3 regions of the Leucobacter sp. MMO-125 genome follow, and region 3 is predicted to be linked to each of the others. Evidence: predicted binding sites of a transcription regulator. Region 3 holds the regulator's gene; each other region holds the start of a gene.
What was found. The regulator HspR, encoded in region 3, represses chaperone genes until heat shock. The targets are predictions, from matches to a motif close to AAGTTGAGTCNNNNNGACTCAACTT.

Region 1: the regulator HspR is predicted to act here: its motif matches at 2,644-2,668, upstream of WFI54_RS06225 (Hsp20/alpha crystallin family protein).
Region 2: the regulator HspR is predicted to act here: its motif matches at 1,466-1,490, upstream of WFI54_RS08085 (ATP-dependent Clp protease ATP-binding subunit).

Annotation. Positions count from the first base shown of each region.
Region 1 covers NZ_JBBCTL010000002.1:324,346-330,636, reverse strand. The annotation lists gene WFI54_RS06240 (ABC transporter ATP-binding protein) at 1-480, shown strand, start outside; gene WFI54_RS06235 (ABC transporter permease) at 477-1,211, shown strand; gene WFI54_RS06230 (dihydrofolate reductase family protein) at 1,280-1,924, opposite strand; gene WFI54_RS06225 (Hsp20/alpha crystallin family protein) at 2,136-2,606, opposite strand; gene WFI54_RS06220 (bifunctional alpha,alpha-trehalose-phosphate synthase (UDP-forming)/trehalose-phosphatase) at 2,840-5,131, shown strand; gene WFI54_RS06215 (carboxylate-amine ligase) at 5,280-6,291, shown strand, end outside.
Region 2 covers NZ_JBBCTL010000003.1:95,026-101,316, reverse strand. The annotation lists gene WFI54_RS08095 (MFS transporter) at 1-441, opposite strand, end outside; gene ddaH (dimethylargininase) at 510-1,280, opposite strand; gene WFI54_RS08085 (ATP-dependent Clp protease ATP-binding subunit) at 1,543-3,798, shown strand; gene WFI54_RS08080 (aldo/keto reductase) at 3,958-4,890, shown strand; gene WFI54_RS08075 (ROK family transcriptional regulator) at 4,928-6,115, opposite strand; gene WFI54_RS08070 (Gfo/Idh/MocA family protein) at 6,210-6,291, shown strand, end outside.
Region 3 covers NZ_JBBCTL010000003.1:529,604-535,894, forward strand. The annotation lists gene WFI54_RS10080 (MFS transporter) at 1-880, opposite strand, end outside; gene dnaK (molecular chaperone DnaK) at 1,116-2,963, shown strand; gene WFI54_RS10090 (nucleotide exchange factor GrpE) at 2,966-3,577, shown strand; gene WFI54_RS10095 (DnaJ C-terminal domain-containing protein) at 3,570-4,532, shown strand; gene WFI54_RS10100 (heat shock protein transcriptional repressor HspR) at 4,547-4,969, shown strand; gene WFI54_RS10105 (class I SAM-dependent methyltransferase) at 4,957-6,093, shown strand; gene WFI54_RS10110 (helix-turn-helix domain-containing protein) at 6,165-6,291, opposite strand, start outside.

The sequences.
Region 1 (6,291 bases), on a different contig from region 3:
GATCGGGCGATCGAGCAGGTGGGTCTCGGCGAGTACGCCGGACATCGTGTAGAAGCGCTGAGCGGTGGGCAGCGCAATCGTGTCTCATTGGCGGCCGCACTGCTCGGGGATCCCGAGCTCGTGGTGCTGGACGAGCCCACTGTGGGCTTGGATCCGGTGCTGCGGGTGGAACTGTGGGGGCTCTTCCGGGAGCTCGCGAGCACGGGCACCACGCTGCTCGTCAGCAGCCATGTCATGGACGAGGCGCTGCGCTGCGACCGCCTGCTGCTGATGCGCGAGGGGCGCATCATCGCCGACACCTCACCTGGGGCCCTGCTTGCGCAGACCGACACCGACGACCCCGAGGCGGCATTCCTCGCGATCATCGCATCGCAGCCGGGCGACGGCACCCACCCGGTCTCGCCCCCGAATCCCACCGATCCGCCTCACCACGGGCGCCACAGCGCCGACAGTGCCGCTGCTTCAGGGGAGGCGCGATGAACCTCTCCCGCAGCTGCTCCACCGCTGGCCGCGTGCTGCGGCAGCTCAGCCACGATCCGCGCTCCATCGCCCTGCTGCTGCTCATGCCGAGCCTGCTCGTGGGCCTCTTCGCATGGCTGTTCGACGCGCAGCCGGGCGCGTTCTCGCGGCTCGGCGGGCCGATGCTGGCGCTGTTCCCCTTCATTCTGATGTTCATCATCACCTCGGTGACCACACTGCGGGAGCGGCGCTCGGGCACCCTCGAACGGCTGATGACCACCCCGCTCGGCAAGGGCGACTTCATCGTGGGGTACGCGCTCGCCTTCGGGCTCGCCGCCACGGTGCAGGCGGTGATCACTGTCGGCTTCGCGGTAATCGTCTGCGGGCTCGAGGTTTCCGGCCCGCTCTGGCAGCTCGGGCTCGTCGCCGTGCTCGACGCGCTGCTCGGCACCGGGCTCGGGCTGCTCGCCAGCGCCTTCGCGCGCACCGAGTTTCAGGCCGTGCAGTTCATGCCGGTGCTCGTGTTCCCGCAGATCCTTCTCGGCGGCCTGCTGATGCCGCGCGATCAGATGCCCGACGCGCTGCACACGATCTCCGACTGGCTGCCCCTCAGCTACGCGATCGACGCGGTGAACGCTGTGACCCGGGGCGACGAGGGCTGGGATCTCGGCCGGCCGCTCATCGTGATCGCCGCGGTGACGCTGGTGGCGCTCGGGCTCGCCGCGCTCACCCTGCGCCGTCGTACGCCGTAGATGAGAGGGGCGGATCGGGCGGTTCGCGCCGCGGCTGTACGTATTCACGCCCGTCGAGCGGCGGCCCTTCAGGCCTCCGCCCGGCGGTTCCACAGCTGATGCGTGAGGCCGCTCGCGCTGGCGACCGTTTCGAGCGTGAAGCGATCCTCGAATCCGGTCACGCCCTCCCACAGGCTCACCCCTCGGCCCAGCGTGATGGGCACGACGATGACGTGCATGAAGTCGACGAGATCGGCGCTCAAAAACTGGCGGATCGTTGTCGGGCCGCCGCCGATCCGCACATCCTGATCACCCGCAGCCTGCTGTGCCTGCCGCAGCGCCTCCTCCGGCCCAGAGTCCATGAAGTGGAAGCTCGTGCCGTTCTCGAACACCATCGGTTCGCGCGGGTGATGGGTGAGGATGAAGCAGGGCGTCTTGAAAGGCGGCTCGTCGCCCCACCAGCCGCGCCAGCCGTCGTCGGGCCACGGCCCCTGCTGCGGGCCGAACTTGCGTCGCCCCATGATCTCGGCACCGATGCCCTGGCCCCACATGCTGAACAGTGCCCGGTCCAGCGTCACCGGCTCCGCAACCCGGTGCACACCCTCGATGACTCGTCCGTCGAACCAGTCGAAGAGGTGACGGGCGCCGCCGATCGGCTCATCGAAGGTGACGTACTCCCCGGCGGAGAACCCGTCGAGCGACACGAACTGATTGTGCACGCGCGTGCGAGTCATGATGCCTCCAGCGGATCGGGCGGGGCCGGCCCCAGCTCGGCTGAGCGGGCGTGACCGCGCACTCGCAGAGTAAATGATTGGGGCCAGTCACGCCACCCCTGACGTTTCTGCTCCTCAAGAGGTTGAAATGATGAGGGCTCCGTGCTTGCTCGAGAGAGCAGGCACGGAGCCCTCGTGCTAAACCGGGTTCGTGACGCAGCGTCTTGTGAGGCTATGAGGAAGAGTTCTCCAGCTGGGCGGGAGACGACTCCGAAGCCTGAATTGTCGAGGTCGCGCCTGCGGTGCTGGTCGACCGAACTTCTACCTTGCGCGGCTTTGCTCGCTCGCTCACCGGGATCGTGACGCAGAGAACGCCGTTGTCGTAGCTGGCGCTGATGCGCTCAGTGTCAATCCCCTGCCCCAGGCTCAGCTGGCGCAAGAAGCTCCCTGCGGTTCGTTCGCGGGTGATCCACTTCACGTGTTCGGCCTCCGGCAACGTGCGCTCGGCGCGGATAGTGAGAAGCTGCCCGTCGACATCGATGTCGACTGAACCGGGATCCATCCCGGGCAGGTCTGCCGTCAGCAAATAGTGGTCACCGTCTCGATAGAGATCCATCGGCATTTGCCGAGGCCCGCGAAGCGGATCGGAGAGGAGTGCATCCGCAATGCGTTCAACGTCGCGGAAGGGGTTGTAGCTGGCCATATTCGCACCTTTCTCTCATCGACTGACTTGTGTGTTGAAGTTGAGCTAATGCGACTCAACTTGTCTTGAGATTAGCACTCGAGCATTGAGAGTGCCAGATAGTTCGCTGATGGCAAACGCCGCGCAAGGTGGGTGCTGGTGGGTGGCATAGCACCGCGCGCTCCCCGCCCGCAACGGGCAGCGGCCAGGGCCTCGCGCTCGGTAGACTGCGGGCAGAGAGTGCAGGGGGTGCCATGACCGAGATGCAGGACATGACGGGCGGGCGCGAGCTCGTTATGGTGTCGAACCGGCTGCCGGTAGACCGGGTAGTCGAGCCCGACGGATCAACCTCGTGGCGCACCTCGCCAGGAGGCCTTGTCACCGCCGTCGCACCCATCGTGGAGCAGCTCGGCTGCCTCTGGGTGGGGTGGGTCGGCGCCGCTGATGAAACCCTTGAACCCTTCGAGATCGGCTCGATGCGGCTCGCACCCGTCGAACTCAGCGAAGACGACGTCGAGCTCTACTACGAGGGCTTCTCGAACGGCACGCTGTGGCCGCTCTACCACGACGTGATCGCCCGCCCCGACTTCCACCGCGTGTGGTGGGACCGCTATCAGCGGGTGAACCAGCGTTTCGCCGAGCGCGTCGCGCAGCACGCTGCGCAGGGCGCCATCGTGTGGGTGCACGACTACCAGCTGCAGCTCGTGCCCGAGATGCTGCGCGAGCTGCGCCCCGACCTCACCATCGCGTTCTTCCTGCACATCCCCTTCCCGCCCAGCCGCCTCTTCGCCCAGCTGCCCTGGCGCAAACGCGTCGTCGAGGGGTTGCTCGGTGCTGACGTGATCGGCTTCCAGCAGGTCACCGACGCGGTGGCCTTCCGCACGACTGCCGAGCGCTTCACCCGCGTGCCCGCCCTCGGCAACACCATCGTCGTGCCCGGCACCGCAGAGCACCATTCCCGCACTGTGCTCGCGCAGGAGTTCCCCATCTCCATCGACGCCGCAGCCTTCGCTGAGGTCGCCGCGCGGCCCGAGGTGCAGGAGCGCGCTCGCCAGATCCGCGCAGAACTCGGCAACCCGAAGACGGTGATGCTCGGCGTCGACAGGCTCGACTACACGAAGGGCATTCGCCACCGGCTGAAAGCTTTCGACGAGCTGCTCAGCGATGGCGAGATCGACGCCGGCGACGTTGTGCTGGTGCAGGTGGCGAGCCCGAGCCGAGAGCGAGTCGACGCTTACCGGCAGCTGCGCGACGAGGTCGAACTCACGGCGGGCCGCATCAACGGCGAGCATGGATCGCTCGGCCACGCCCCCCTCGTCTACCTGCACCGTGGCTACACCCGCGACGAGATGGTGGCGCTCTACCTCGCCGCCGACGTGCTGCTCGTCACCCCCTTGCGCGATGGCATGAACCTCGTCGCCAAAGAGTATGTGGCCTGCCGCACCGACGAGCAGGGCGTGCTTGTGCTGAGCGAGTTCGCGGGTGCCGCCGACGAACTGCGTGACGCGCTGCTCGTCAACCCGCACGACATTGAGGGGCTGAAAGCGGCCGTGGTGCGTGCCGTGCACATGCCCCGCGAAGAGCAGCGCCGCCGTATGCGCTCCTTGCGGCGCACTGTCTACGACAATGATGTGGCCCACTGGGCAACGGGATATCTCGGAGCGGTGCGCGCCGCCGCCGAGGCGCAGCGCCCGAGCCGCACGGGCGAGCGCACGGAGCCGATTCAGGTCAGCACGGCGTTCGTGCCGCGCAGCATCGACGACCGGGTGCGCCGGCTCGCGGCGCTGCCGCAACTCATCGTGGCGAGCGACTTCGACGGCACACTCGCGCCCATCGTGCCCCGGCCACAAGATGCGCGAATGCTGCCCCGCGCACGGCAGGCGCTCGAAGTGCTGCGCAGCGCGCCGGACACCTATGTGGCCGTGCTGACGGGACGCTCGCTGGCAGGCCTCGCCGAGACGGGGCTGCAGAGCGAGGGCTGGATCGTGTCGGGTTCGCACGGCTCTGAGCTGACCGGGCTTGACGTGAGCATTGCGACGGGGGATGCCCCGCTGCTGGGCAGCCCGCTCACTGAGGAAGAGGATGAACGGCTGCAGCGGGTGGTGCGACGATTCGAACGGGTGCTCGGCGGTGAGGCTGGGGTGCGTCTGGAGCGCAAACCGTTCGGGATCGCGGTGCACACGCGGCAGGTGCCCGATGCGCAACAGGCGGAGGAGCTGCTGGCTGCGGCGGTGGAGCTGGGGCTCGCTGCGGAGATGCATGTGCGCGAGGGCAAGCAGGTGCGTGAGTTCTCGGTGCGGGACTCGAATAAGGGGTCGGTGCTGCGCAGCATTCGCGAGGCGCTGCCCGCGGCTCCGGTGTTGTTTCTCGGCGACGACGTCACTGACGAAGATGTGTTCACCTCGCTCGGCCCAGACGATCTCGGCATCAAGGTGGGTGATGGGGCCACCGCGGCGGTGGAGCGGGTGCCCGACCCTGAGACCGCCACGGCGGTGTTGGCCTTGCTCGCTGAGCTGCGCACCGGCGTCGTGATCGGTTCGGAGTAGGTTTGGGGCGGATCGCGGTGCCCGTTGCCGTGCCTAGCGTCTGCGCCCCTGCGAAATCAACCCCTCTGACACGGTTCTCTTCTGACCTTTACGCTCGAATCTGAGCCGGGCGCACCGCGCTGCCCGGCCGAGGGTAAAGGAGGGCGACATGGCAGCTGACGAGTTCCGCAGTTTTGGGGTCGAGGAGGAGTACCTGCTTCTCGACGCCGGGAACGGCACGCCGAGTGATCTGGCCGCTGAGCTTGTGCGTTCGGCGCCGCGCTCGGTTGCGCCCGCCGAGCGCGAGTTTTTCTCAAGCCAGCTCGAGACCGCTACTCCCGTGTGCCGCACCGTCGAAGAGGCGCTCAGCACGCTCACGGAGTTTCGCAGCGCACTGTCGCGGGAGGCGGCGGATCGCGGCATTGTGCTGGCGGGCAGCGGTCTTCCGCCTGTGGGTGGCGACGAAGCTGGCACGGTCACGCCGAGGTCGCGCTATCGCGAGCTGGGCGCGCAGCTGCGCAACGCGGCGACGCACCAGTATGTGACTGGCACACATGTGCATGTGGAGATTCCGTCGTCCGATGCGGGCGTGGAGGTGCTGTCGAGGCTCGCTCCGTGGGCGCCGGCACTGCTCGCAATGACCGCGAACTCGCCGCTGTGGTGCGGTGAACCGACAGGGTTCGCGAGCTGGCGACATGTCATGAACATGTCGTGGCCGGTGGCGGGGTTCCCGCCGGAGTTCGCGAGCGGCGATGAGTACACGCACGCTGTGGAGCAGCTTGTCGAGAGCGGGGTGCTGCTCGATGCCGGTGTGGTGACGTGGCTTGCGCGGCTGTCGCAGAACTTCCCCACGATGGAATTGCGGATCGCTGATGCGCAATTGGAGGCTGAGGATGCGGTCTGTTTCGCCGTGCTGGTGCGGGCGCTTGTGGATCGGGCGCTGCGCGACGCTGAGGCGGGGAAGGCGAGGCCGCGAGCGGCGGCCGGCCTCCTGAACGGTGCGATCTGGATGGCGGCCCGAGACGGTCTCGGAGCCGAGCTCATCGATCCGCTCACCGCGCGCCCGGAGCCGGCCTTCGACACCCTCGACCGCATGGTCGATTCGGTCGAGGCCGAACTGCGCCGCACCGGCGATCATGACCGCGTGCACGGCTACGTCGAGCGCCTCCGCGCCACCGGCG
Region 2 (6,291 bases), 430 kb from region 3:
CAGGGTCGAGTAGGCGCCCATCACCAAGGGCACACGCCCCCCGAAATCCCGCTTGATTGTTGCGGGCAGGAGCACGTTGGCGACGGCGAGTGCGGCGCCCACGAGCGCGGTACCCAGCCAGATATTCGCCTGTGGGCCAGGCAGTGAGCGCCAGACCGTGCCGAGAGTGAGCGCCGCGAGTGAGCCCGCCACCGCGGCGTTCGGACCGATTCGTGCTGATAGCGCCTGTGCGGCTGGTGATACGACGGCCCAGGTGAGCAGCGGGATCGAGGCCAAGAAACCCAGAGATGCGGGCGTGACGCCCTGATCCGCCGCGATTTCATCGAGCAGTGGCCCAACGCCCGTGATCGTCATGCGCATGTTGACGGCGACCAAGCAGACCGCTACGAACAGCAGCGCCCAAGGCGTGCCAGAGACACGGGCATCACGTTGAGCGTTCACCACGCGACACTATCGCAAGGAACTATCGCGGGTGAGAAGCGGCCCCTGCCCGGGGCCGCCGACCGCCCCTAGTCGAGGCAGCGCACCCGCACCGACAGGCAGGTGGGGCAGCCCTCGAGCTTCTCGTACTCGGTGATGGCGACTTCGGTCACGGAGTAGCCGAGATCGCGCAGCATCGCCGCGGTCTGCGGTGCCGACGCCGAGATGAGCAGTTCGGAGTCGCTGAGGCAGACCACCGCGGTGCCGTGCGGTTCGGGCACGGGCAGGAAGGCGGGGAAGATGCCGGGGTTGTCGACGAAATCGGGGTAACCGATCACGGTGCCATCGGGGAGGGCGGTGACGGCGGTCTTCAGGTGCAGCACCTTCGTGACTGGCACGGCCACGACCCTGCCGCCGAGCGGGGCGAGGATGCGACGCAGCTGCGCGATGCCCTCGGCATTGGTACGGCCGCCGCGACCTACGTAGACGGTGTCGTCGACCTTCAGCACATCGCCGCCGTCGAGGGTGCCTGGTGCCTGAATCTCGACAACGGGGCAGCCGAGCGCTTCGAGGGCGCGTCGGGTGCCGGCGGTTTCGGGCTTGCGGCTGTCGGCACCGGGGCGCGAGATCACGGCCACGTTGCGGAACATCACCACAGTGTCTTCAATGAAGACGGAGTCGGGGCAGTCGTCGGCGGGATCGACCTCGACGGTCTGCCAGCCGTGCTGCTGCAGCGCGGCGACGTAGCCCCGCCACTGCTCGCGCGCCGTGTCAAGATCGACGGCGACCTTCTCGATGTGGTCGACGATTCCGTCGTCGAGCAGGCTGCTGGGCTGGCGCACGAGGGCGATCTTCGACATGGGTGGGCTCCTCCGAGGTTGGGGCGAATCTCTCACAAGGCTAGCGGTCGCGGGTGACGCCCTGCGTGAGCCGGCTCTGTCGCCTGGCTCTTTTCGCCGGGCGGGGCCGGATTGCGCAGGCCGTGGCGGGTAGGGGACGAAAGCGATCCGCCGCAATCCCTAGCGGAATGTCGCACCCTCAAGTAAACTTGAGTCATAATCACTCAAGTTTGTGGCTGCCCGGATCGGGTCGCCGCAGCCTGCTGAACCAGAAGGGATCCAGATGCAAGCAAACTGGCAGCCCGCCCAGGGCGAAGAAGGGCAGTCCGCCCTCGAGCAGTTCGGCGTCAACCTCACGGAAGTCGCCCGCTCGGGCAAGCTCGATCCGGTCATCGGCCGCGACAGCGAAATCCGCCGCGTGAGCCAAGTGCTCACCCGCCGCACGAAAAACAACCCCGTGCTCATCGGCGAACCAGGCGTCGGTAAAACCGCCGTCGTCGAAGGCCTCGCCCAGCGCATCGTCGCCGGCGATGTTGCCGAATCGCTCAAAGACAAAGAACTCATCTCCCTCGATATCTCCGCGCTCATTGCCGGGGCGAAATACCGAGGCGAGTTCGAAGAGCGCATGAAAGCCGTGCTGCAGGAGATCAAAGACTCTGACGGCAAGATCATCACCTTCATCGACGAACTGCACACCCTCATGGGCGCAGGCGGCGGCGAATCCTCTGTCGCGGCCTCCCAGATGCTCAAGCCCATGCTTGCCCGCGGCGAACTGCGGCTTATCGGTGCCACCACCCTCGACGAATACCGCGAGTACATCGAGAAAGATGCGGCCCTCGAACGACGCTTCCAGCAGGTCTACGTCGGCGAGCCGAGCGTCGAAGACACCATCGCGATCCTGCGCGGCCTCAAAGAACGGTACGAGGCACACCACAAAGTGACCATCGCCGACTCCGCCCTCGTCGCCGCTGCAAGCCTCTCGAACCGCTACATCACGGCCCGGCAGCTGCCCGACAAGGCGATCGACCTGATCGACGAGGCGGCCTCGCGTCTGCGCATGGAAATCGACTCGGCCCCTGTGGAGATCGACGAACTGCGCCGCGCCGTCGACCGAATGCGCCTCGAAGAGCTCGCGTTGAAGAAGGAGAAAGACGCCGCCTCGAAGGAACGCCTCACGAAACTGCGCGACGACCTTGCCCAGAAGCAGCGCGAACTCGACGGCCTCGAAGCGCGCTGGGAGCGCGAGCGAGCCTCCCTGAACCGCGTCGGCGAACTGCGCGAGAAGCTTGATCAGCTCGGCATGCAAGCGCAGGTCGCACAGCGAGAAGGCAACCTCGAACGGGCCTCCCGGCTGCTCTACGGCGAGATCCCCGTCATTCAGAAGCAGCTCGCCGAAGCCGAGCAGGCCGAGCTCGCCGACGAAATCGACGGCGAGCCCCGTATGGTCAACGACCAAGTCACCGACGAAGATATCGCGGGCGTCGTCGCTGCCTGGACCGGCATCCCCGTCGGCCGTCTGCTGCAGGGCGAGACGGAGAAGCTGCTCGCACTCGAAAGTGAACTCGGCAAGCGCCTCGTCGGGCAGACGGACGCGGTGCGCGCGGTCGCCGATGCGGTGCGGCGCACGCGGGCAGGAATCGCGGATCCCAATCGTCCGACCGGCTCCTTCCTCTTCCTGGGGCCCACCGGTGTAGGCAAGACCGAGCTCGCGAAAGCGCTCGCCGAGTTCCTCTTCGACGACGAGCACGCCATGGTGCGCATCGACATGTCCGAGTACGGCGAAAAGCACTCGGTGTCACGCCTCGTGGGCGCCCCTCCGGGCTACGTCGGCTACGAGCAGGGCGGTCAACTCACCGAAGCCGTGCGCCGGCGCCCCTACTCGGTGGTGCTGCTCGACGAGGTCGAAAAAGCGCACCCCGAAGTGTTCGACGTGCTGCTGCAGGTTCTCGACGACGGTCGCCTGACCGACGGCCAGGGCCGCACCGTCGACTTCCGCAACGTGATCCTGATCCTCACTTCGAACCTGGGCTCGCAGTACCTCATCGACCCCGATCTGCCGTGGAGCGAGAAGGAGTTCGGGGTGCGCGAGACCGTGCGCCGGGCGTTCAAGCCCGAGTTCATCAACAGGCTCGATGAGATGGTCATCTTCCGGCCGCTGTCGGAGGTTGATCTGGCGCATATCGTTGATCTCTCGGTCGACAGGCTGCAGGCCCGGCTCGCCGATCGCAGGCTCACCCTCGGCGTCACGCCCGAGGCGCGGGCGTGGCTCGCGTCGCGCGGCTACGACCCGATCTACGGTGCGCGCCCGCTGCGCAGGCTCATGCAGCATGAGATCGACGACAGGCTCGCGAGGGCGATCCTCTCTGGCAGTGTGCATGACGGTGACGCGGTGCGGGTGGACGTGGCCGCCGGAGGTGACGCGCTCACGCTTGAGAGCGCAGGCTCGGTGCCGTCGAGCGGCGTGCCGGGGGCTGGCGGGCCTGGTGGGTCTGGCGGCTCTGGCGATGACGATGTGATCGAGGCCGAACTCCTCGATTAGCCTCCCTGCTTCCCCTGTCCCTTCGGGCGAAGTTCAGGCCGTGCATCGCAGTACAGACTGAGGCTGACGCTGAAACGCTCAGCATGAGTTGCGATCCACGGCCTGAACGCAGGCCGGGTTCGGGGCGAAGAGGAAGCGGGGGCGGAGTAGCCTGACCCCATGCGTACCTTCACCATGCCAGGCACTGAGCTCGCCGTCTCTGATGTGGTGCTCGGGCTGATGCGGATCCAGCACCTGGGCGACCAGCAGCTGCGCGCGCTCGTGAGCGCTGCGGACGATGCCGGCATCACCGTGCTCGACCACGCCGATATCTACGGAGACGGCCTGCACGGCTGTGAGCGTCGTTTCGGCGAGGCAATCAAGTTTTCGTCGTCTGAGCGGGAGCGCTGGGTGATCCAGTCAAAGGCCGGGATCGTGCCGCAGGGCCCCTACTTCGACCATTCCTACGAGCACATCATGGCGACGGTGCACGGCTCGCTCGACGCCCTCGGCACCGATTACCTCGATCTGCTGTTGCTGCACCGCCCGGACGCCCTGGTCGAGCCGGAGGAGGTCGCTCGGGCCTTCGACGAACTCGAAGCCGCAGGCAAGGTGCGCACCTTCGGGGTGTCGAATCACACGCCCCGGCAGATCGAGTTGCTGCGCAGGTATGTGCGTCAGCCGATCGTGGCCAATCAGATGCAGCTCTCGATCACGCACGCGCCGATGGTGGCGCAGGGTCTGGCCGCCAACATGCAGGGCCTGCCGCAGTCGGTGTCGCGCGATGACGGCGTGCTCGACTACTGCCGCCTGCACGACATCACGGTGCAGGCGTGGTCGCCCTTCCAAGCTGGCTTTTTCGATGGCCCCTTCCTCGGGTCCGAGCGGTACCCCGAGCTGAACGCCGTGATCGACCGGATTGCTGCGGATCGCAGGGTGCCGCCGGAGGCGATCGCGGTGGCGTGGATCACCAGGCATCCCGCGCGCATGCAGGTGGTGCTCGGCACGACCTCGCCCGAGCGTGTGGCTGCTGCTGCGCTCGGCTCCGAGGTGCGGCTGACACGCGCCGAGTGGTACGAACTGGTGCGCGCCGCCGGCTACACCGTGCCGTAGACCGCCGCCGTTGAGGTGCTCGCCGCCGCTTCGGGGTTCAGCCGCCGAGCGCGGCGGTGATCCGTTCTGGTGAGAGCGCGGCGTCGATGGCGAGCTGAGCTGCGCCGTAGATCGCGGCGTTGCCCGCCGCGCGCGAAGGGGCGATCGTGAGGTGCTCGGTGGAGAGCGGGATCGAGCGGGCGTAGACCACCTCGCGCACACCGGCGACCAGGTGCTCCGCGGCCTGAGCCATGGTGCCGCCGATCACGATGGTCGACGGGTTCATGAGGCTCACGCAGGCGGTCAGCACCTCGCCGATGTCGCGGCCGGCCTGCCGGATCGCCTGGATCGCGGTGACGTCTCCGCTCTTCGCGAGGGCGACCACCTCGCTCGGGCGGTGGTAGCGCGCCTCGGGCGTGCTGAGCGCGTGCGCGAGCGCGCGGCCAGACGCGACGGCTTCGAGGCAGCCGCGGTTGCCGCAGGGGCACGGGGCGTCGGCGGCGCGGGCCAGTGCGACGTGCCCGATGTCCCCGGCGGCGCCGTTGGCGCCTCGGCGGAGGGTGCCGCCGGAGATGACGCCGGCGCCGATGCCGCTCGCCACCTTCACGAAGATCAAGTCGGTCACTCCGGGCCACGAAGTGCTGAGCTCGCCCAGCGCCATGATGTTGACGTCGTTGTCGACCAGCACGGGGGCGTCGATGCGGGCGCGGATCGCGGAGGGAATGTCGAAGCGGTCCCAACCGGGCATGATGGGCGGGTTGATGGGCCGGCCGGTGGAGAACTCGACGGGGCCGGGCACGCCGATCCCGATGCCGGCCACCTGATCGGGGCCGTATCCGAGGGTCGGCAGCAGCTGCTCGGCGGAGTCCAGGATCCACTCGATCGCCGCTTCGGGACCGTCGGCGATGTCTCTCGGAGAGGAGGCCTCGGCGAGGAGTTCGCCGTCGAGGTCGGTCACCGCGACGCGGGCGTGGAGGGCGCCGAGGTCGGCCGCGAGCACCACGCGGGCTCGCGGGTTGAACGCGATCTGCGCGGAGGGCCGGCCGCCGGTCGAGGCGGCGTCGTGGACGGACGCGATGAGGCCGAGGTCGAGCAGCTGGTCGATACGCTGCGTGACCGTGGGTCGGGAGAGGCCGGTGATCTGCGCGAGCTTCGCACGGGTGCGCGGTTCGCCGTCTCGCAGCAGCTGCAGCAGGCCGCCGGCCGTCGAGATGACGGGAGTGTGAGAAGGAGAGGAGAGAGCCACCCTTTCAGTAAAGCACAGGCGAAAGCTGGTAACAGTTTGGTTACTTATGAAAAAGAATTGACAAAAGTGGGTGAGGTGCCAGCACAATGAGAGCATGTCACCGCAGACAGGCTCCGCGCCGCACCCTCCGAGCATCGGCATGCTCGGAGCGGGATTCATGGCGCGCACCCACACGC
Region 3 (6,291 bases):
CGGGCTCGAATCCGAAGGAGAGCGAGGCGACGATGCCTGTAAAGGTGAAGATACCGGCGAGGCCGTCGCGGAAGATCGCGCTGGCGATCAAGAAGAACAGGGTGTGGCGGGAGGTGCGCCAGAGCTGGCCGATGCTGCGGAAGATCGCGCGATAGCCGGCGACGACGCCTACGACCCGGCGGTCGCTGTCGGCTGAGATCTCGGGCACTGCGAAGAAGGTGGGGATCGCGAAGACGGCGAACCAGAGCGCGCACACCACCATGGCGAGGCGCACGTTCCAGCCGCCGTCGCTGGTTACCCCGAACCAGCCGGTGTCTGGCAGGATGAAGCCGACGAGCACGATGGTGAGCAGCACGATGCCGCCGAGATAGCCCATGCCCCAGCCGAAGCCGGAGACGCGGCCCACGTTTCGGCTCGTCGAGAGCTGAGTGAGCATCGAGTAGTAGTTGACGCTTGCGAATTCGAAGGCGATGTTGCCGATGGCGAGCAGCACGAGCCCGAGCATGAAGTATTGGGGTGCCGGGGCCACGAGCACCATGAGGGCGGTGCAGGCGACCACGATGCCCGTGGTGACGGCGAGGGAGTGTTTGCGGTGGCCGGTGGCGTCGGTGAGTCTGCCGAAGAGGGGGGCGAAGAGTGCGACGGCGATGCCCGCGATCGAGAGGGTGGTGCCGAGGGCGACAGAGGTCTGCTCTTCTGGGCCGAAGGCGGCTGAGGTGATGTAAACGGTGAAGACGAAGGTAGTGACGACGGCCTGGAAGGCTGCGGATCCCCAATCCCAGAGCGACCAGGCGAAGATCGTGCGTTTCTTGACCTGCGGGGCCGCGGGGTCGTGCAGATGATTCTCGTGCAGCGCGGAATCCGACGCGGTCTCGGTCATGGGGTCACTGTACTCGATCATGGCAAACAGATGGGAGCGTGCGGGTGAACCCTGAGAGTTGAGTGTGTTCGACTCAAGTTTACGGAATCCTACTTGACTGTCGCGCGACGCCGAGTAAACTTGAGTGCATCAGGCTCAAGGTCTTCCCTGAGGGGAGCGCCGTGGGCGTCAGGACCACGGATTCCTCCCCGCAGTGGGCAACGGATCCGAAACAGTACATACAGAAGGAGAACACATGTCACGTGCAGTAGGCATCGATCTCGGCACCACCAACTCGGTCGTCGCCGTGCTCGAGGGCGGCGAGCCCACCGTCATCGCGAACGCCGAGGGGTTCCGCACCACTCCCTCGATCGTCGCATTCACCAAGGATGGCGAGGTGCTCGTCGGAGAGACCGCGAAGCGTCAGGCCGTCACCAACGTCGACCGCACCATCGCCTCCGTCAAGCGCCACATGGGCACCGACTGGAAGAGCGACGAGATCGACGGCAAGCGCTACACCGCGCAGGAGATCAGTGCCCGTACGCTCATGAAGCTCAAGCGCGACGCTGAGACCTACCTCGGTGACAAGGTCACCGACGCCGTCATCACCGTTCCCGCCTACTTCAACGACGCCGAGCGCCAGGCCACCAAGGAGGCCGGTGAGATCGCGGGCCTCAACGTGCTGCGCATTATCAACGAGCCCACCGCAGCCGCCCTGGCCTACGGCCTCGACAAGGGCAAGGAAGACGAGCTCATCCTGGTCTTCGACCTCGGCGGCGGCACCTTCGACGTCTCGCTGCTCGAGGTGGGCAAGGACGACGACTTCTCCACGATCCAGGTGCGCGCCACTGCCGGCGACAACCGCCTCGGCGGCGACGACTGGGATCAGCGCGTTGTCAGCTGGCTCGCAGATCAGTTCAAGGCCTCCACCGGCGTTGACGTATCGAACGACAAGATCGCGCTGCAGCGCCTTAAGGAAGCAGCAGAGCAGGCGAAGAAGGAGCTCTCGAACTCGACGAGCACCCAGATTCAGCTGCCCTACCTCTCCCTCACCGAGAACGGCCCCGCCAACCTCGACGAGACGCTCACCCGCGCCAAGTTCGAGGACCTCACCAAGGATCTCCTCGAGCGCACCCGCAAGCCCTTCGAAGACGTGATCAAGGAGGCCGGCGTCAAGGTCTCCGACATCGCCCACGTGGTGCTCGTCGGCGGCTCGACTCGCATGCCCGCTGTCACCGAGCTCGTGAAGAAGCTCACCGGTGGCAAGGAGCCCAACAAGGGCGTCAACCCCGATGAGGTTGTCGCCGTGGGCGCCGCGCTGCAGGCCGGCGTGCTGAAGGGTGAGCGCAAGGATGTGCTGCTCATCGATGTCACCCCCCTGAGCCTCGGCATCGAGACCAAGGGCGGCATCATGACGAAGCTGATCGAGCGCAACACCGCGATTCCCACGAAGCGCAGCGAGACCTTCACCACGGCCGAGGACAACCAGCCCTCTGTCGCGATCCAGGTCTTCCAGGGCGAGCGCGAGTTCACTCGCGACAACAAGAACCTGGGCACCTTCGAGCTGACGGGCATCGCCCCGGCACCCCGCGGCATCCCGCAGATCGAGGTCACCTTCGACATCGACGCCAACGGCATCGTGCAGGTCTCGGCCAAGGACAAGGGCACCGGCAAGGAGCAGACCATCACCATCTCGGGTGGTTCGACGCTCTCCAAGGAAGACATCGAGCGCATGGTGCGCGAGGCCGAAGAGCACGCCGCCGAAGACAAGAAGCGCCGCGAGTCGGCCGAGCAGCGCAACAACGCCGAGCAGCTCGCCTACTCGGTCGAGAAGCTGATCTCCGAGAACGAAGACAAGCTGCCCGAGGACGTCAAGACTGAGGTGCAGGGCGATCTCGACGCGCTCAAGCAGGCGCTCGCCGGCGACGACGACGAGGCCGTGAAGACGGCTGCCGACAAGCTCGGCCAGAGCCAGACCAAGCTCGGCGAGGCGATCTACGCGGCCGCACAGGCTGAACAGCCCGCCGCAGACGCCGACGCCGCAGGGTCGAACGATGACGACGTGGTTGACGCCGAGGTCGTCGAAGACGAGGAGCAGAAGTAACCATGGCAGCACAGGAACAGCGCACGCCGGGCGAAGACCCGAACCGCGACGATGTTCCTGCGACGACGGGGCCGGAGGCGAATGCCTCCGGCCCCGTGCCGCAGGAAGACGGGCTCACCGTCGATGACATCCTGAACGCAGACCAGAGCACCGACGCGAAGGCCGCCGACGCAGCTGCAGCCGAGGCCGCTCCCGAGGAGAACCCCTACCTCGAAGATCTGCGCCGTCTCACCGCGGAGTACGCGAACTACCGCAAGCGCACCGAGGCCAACGCGCAGCTCGAGAAGCAGCGCGCCGTGGCCGCGGCGGTCACCCCGCTGCTCACAGTGCTCGACGATCTCGACCGCGCTGAGCAGCACGGTGATCTCGTCGAGGGCACCGCGTTCTTCACCATTGCGCAGAAGATGCGCGCCACTATGGAACGTCTCGGCTTGGTGAGCTATGGCGAGAAGGGCGAACCCTTTGACCCGCAGCTGCACGAGGCCATTGCGCAGGTGCCCGTGCCTGGCACCGAGCAGCAGACCGTTCTGGACGTGATCGAGCGGGGGTACCGCGTCGGCGACGTCGAGCTGCGCCCCGCCAAGGTAGCGGTGGCGGTGGGGGCAGATGGCTAGTCAGGATTGGCTCGAGAAAGACTTCTACGCGATCCTCGGCGTCTCAAAAGACGCGAGCGAGGCTGAGCTCAAGAAGACGTACCGCAAGCTCGCCCGCAAGCATCACCCCGACTCCAACCCCGGCGACGCCGTCGCCGAGGCGAAGTTCAAGGAGATCAGCGAGGCCTACTCGGTGCTCTCCGACAAAGAGCAGCGCGCCGAGTACGACCAGATTCGCGCCATGGGTGCTGGCGGCGCCCGCTTCACCGCAGGCGGGGGCGGCGGTCAGGGCTTCGAGGACATCTTCGGAGGCATGTTCGGCGGTGGTCGCGGCGGTGCCAACTTCAGCTACCAGGGTGGGTTCCCACAGGGCGGCCAGGGTTACGAGGACATCTTCAACATGTTCGGTGGCGGCCGCAGCGGCCCGCAGCCGGGGCGCGACATCCAGGCCACGACCACGCTCGATTTCGAGACCGCCGTGCAGGGCAAGACCGTCACGCTGCAGACCCCGAATGGTTCGGTGAAGGTGAAGATTCCGGCGGGTGTCTCGGACGGGCAGAAGATCAAGGTGCGCGGCAAGGGCGAGCCGAGCCCGAACGGCGGGCCCGCGGGCGACATCATCCTCACGGTGAGTGTTCGCAAGCACCCCGTGTTCGAGCGCGACGGCCAGAACCTGCGCCTCAAGCTGCCGGTCACCTTCTCGGAGGCCGCGCTCGGCGCGACCGTCGAAGTGCCGACCCTCGGCGGCGATCCCGTGCGCCTCAGGGTGCAGCCGGGAACGCCCAGTGGGCGGGTGCTGCGGGTGAAGGGGCGTGGTGTGCAGAGTGCCAAGGGCACCGGCGACCTGCTCGCCGAGGTGCAGGTGGTCGTGCCGTCGCACCTCTCCGAGGAAGCCCGCGCGGCGCTTGAGGCCTTCCGCGAAGTGGAGCCCCGGGAGAACCCGCGCGAGGATCTTCTGTCGCGCGCCCGTGGCTGAGAGCGGTGAGACCCATGGCTGAACCTCAGATGGATCGCTACACCCCGGTATTCGCGATCGCCGCCGCCGCGGAGCTGGCCGAGATGCACCCCCAAACGCTGCGACAGTACGACCGAATCGGGCTCGTGTCGCCGCAGCGCACCCGTGGCAACACCCGCCGCTATTCGCTGCACGATGTGGCGCGTCTGCGCGAGGTGTCACGGCTGTCGGCCGAGGGGCTCAGCTTGGAGGGGATCCGCCGGGTGCTGCGGTTGGAGGATCGGGTGCGCGAGCTCGAGGGCCGTGTGCACGAGCTCGAACAAGCGCTCGCTCAGGAGCAGCTGCAGCGGCCCGAGCGGCGTGTGTTCGCTGCCGGTGCCGCGGGCGGGGAGGTCATCACCCTGCGCCGCGGCACCCGCGTGCGGCGCAACGCCGAGGTTGTCGTGTGGAAGCCGTAACCGCGCTCTTCGCGCAGCTTTCGCGAGAGCCTGATTTCGATGCTCCTGAGTTGCAGGCCTACGATTCTGCCGATGAGCTGATGCTCGACACCGTCGCCGATGAGCTGCGCGGCATCGACGACGGTGAGCTGGTGGTGATCGGTGACCGTCACGGTGCGCTCACGCTGGGTGCGGCGAGCCTCGGTGCGCGGCGGATCCGCGTGCACCAGGATCCGCTGCTCGCCGAGCGCGCGCTTACCGCGAACGCGGAACGTCTCGGCCTTGCCGGGATGCACAGCTCGCACCCGCTCGACGAGTCGCTGCTGCGCGATGCGCGGCTGGTGCTGCTGCAGTTGCCGCGGGGCCTCGACGCGCTCGATGAGATCGCCTGGTCGATCGCGCGCTGGGCGCATCCCGAGGTGCGGGTGGTCGCCGGCGGGCGCGTGAAGCATATGACTCGTGCTCAGAACGAGGTGCTGGGCCGCTCCTTCGGCGAGGTCTCGGCGGGGCTCGGGTGGCGCAAGGCTCGGGTGTTGCGGGCGAGCGCGCGGCGTGACATCGGCCCCGCGCCGTTTCCGCAGTGGGGATCGGATGCTGCGCTCGCGTTTCGGGTTGCCGCGTTCGGGGCGACATTCGGGGGTGCCACGCTCGATCACGGCAGCAGGCTGCTGCTCGAAGGGCTGGGTGTGCCCGAAAGGCCTGGCGTGAAGCCCGCCCGTATCGTTGATCTCGGCTGCGGCAATGGGGTGCTGGCCGTTTCTGCGGCGCTGCGCTGGCCCGACGCCGAGGTTATCGCGACAGACCAGTCGGCCGCCGCGGTTGCTGCGGCTCGGCTCACCGCGGCAGAGGCGGGTGTGGCGGATCGGGTGGCGATCCACCGTGCTGATGCTCTTGAAGCCGTGCCCGATGGGTGGGCGGATCTGATCCTGCTCAACCCGCCGTTTCACACGGGGGCGACGGTGCACGCGGGAGTGGCGCACCGCCTGATCCGCGCGTGCCGTCGCGCACTCGCTCTCGGTGGCGAGCTGCGTCTCGTTTTCAATTCGCACCTGCGCTATCGGCCCCTCGTGGAGCGCGAGATCGGCCCGGTGCGCGAGGTTGCCCGAGACCGCACCTTTACGGTGCTGTCGGCGATGCGTCGCTGAGCTGGGTGTGCTCGCCAGTGCGGCCCACCGCGGCGCCGGCGAGGGCCGTCAGGCCTGACTATCGAGAGTGGTCAGGCCTTGCGGCGGCGCGGAGTGCCCTGCTCTGCGCGGGCCCGAATGAGGTCGCGGGCCGAGATCTGGTGCACGCGCACACCGTAGTCATCAGCGCTGAGGCCTGACAGAAAACTGCCCGGATCC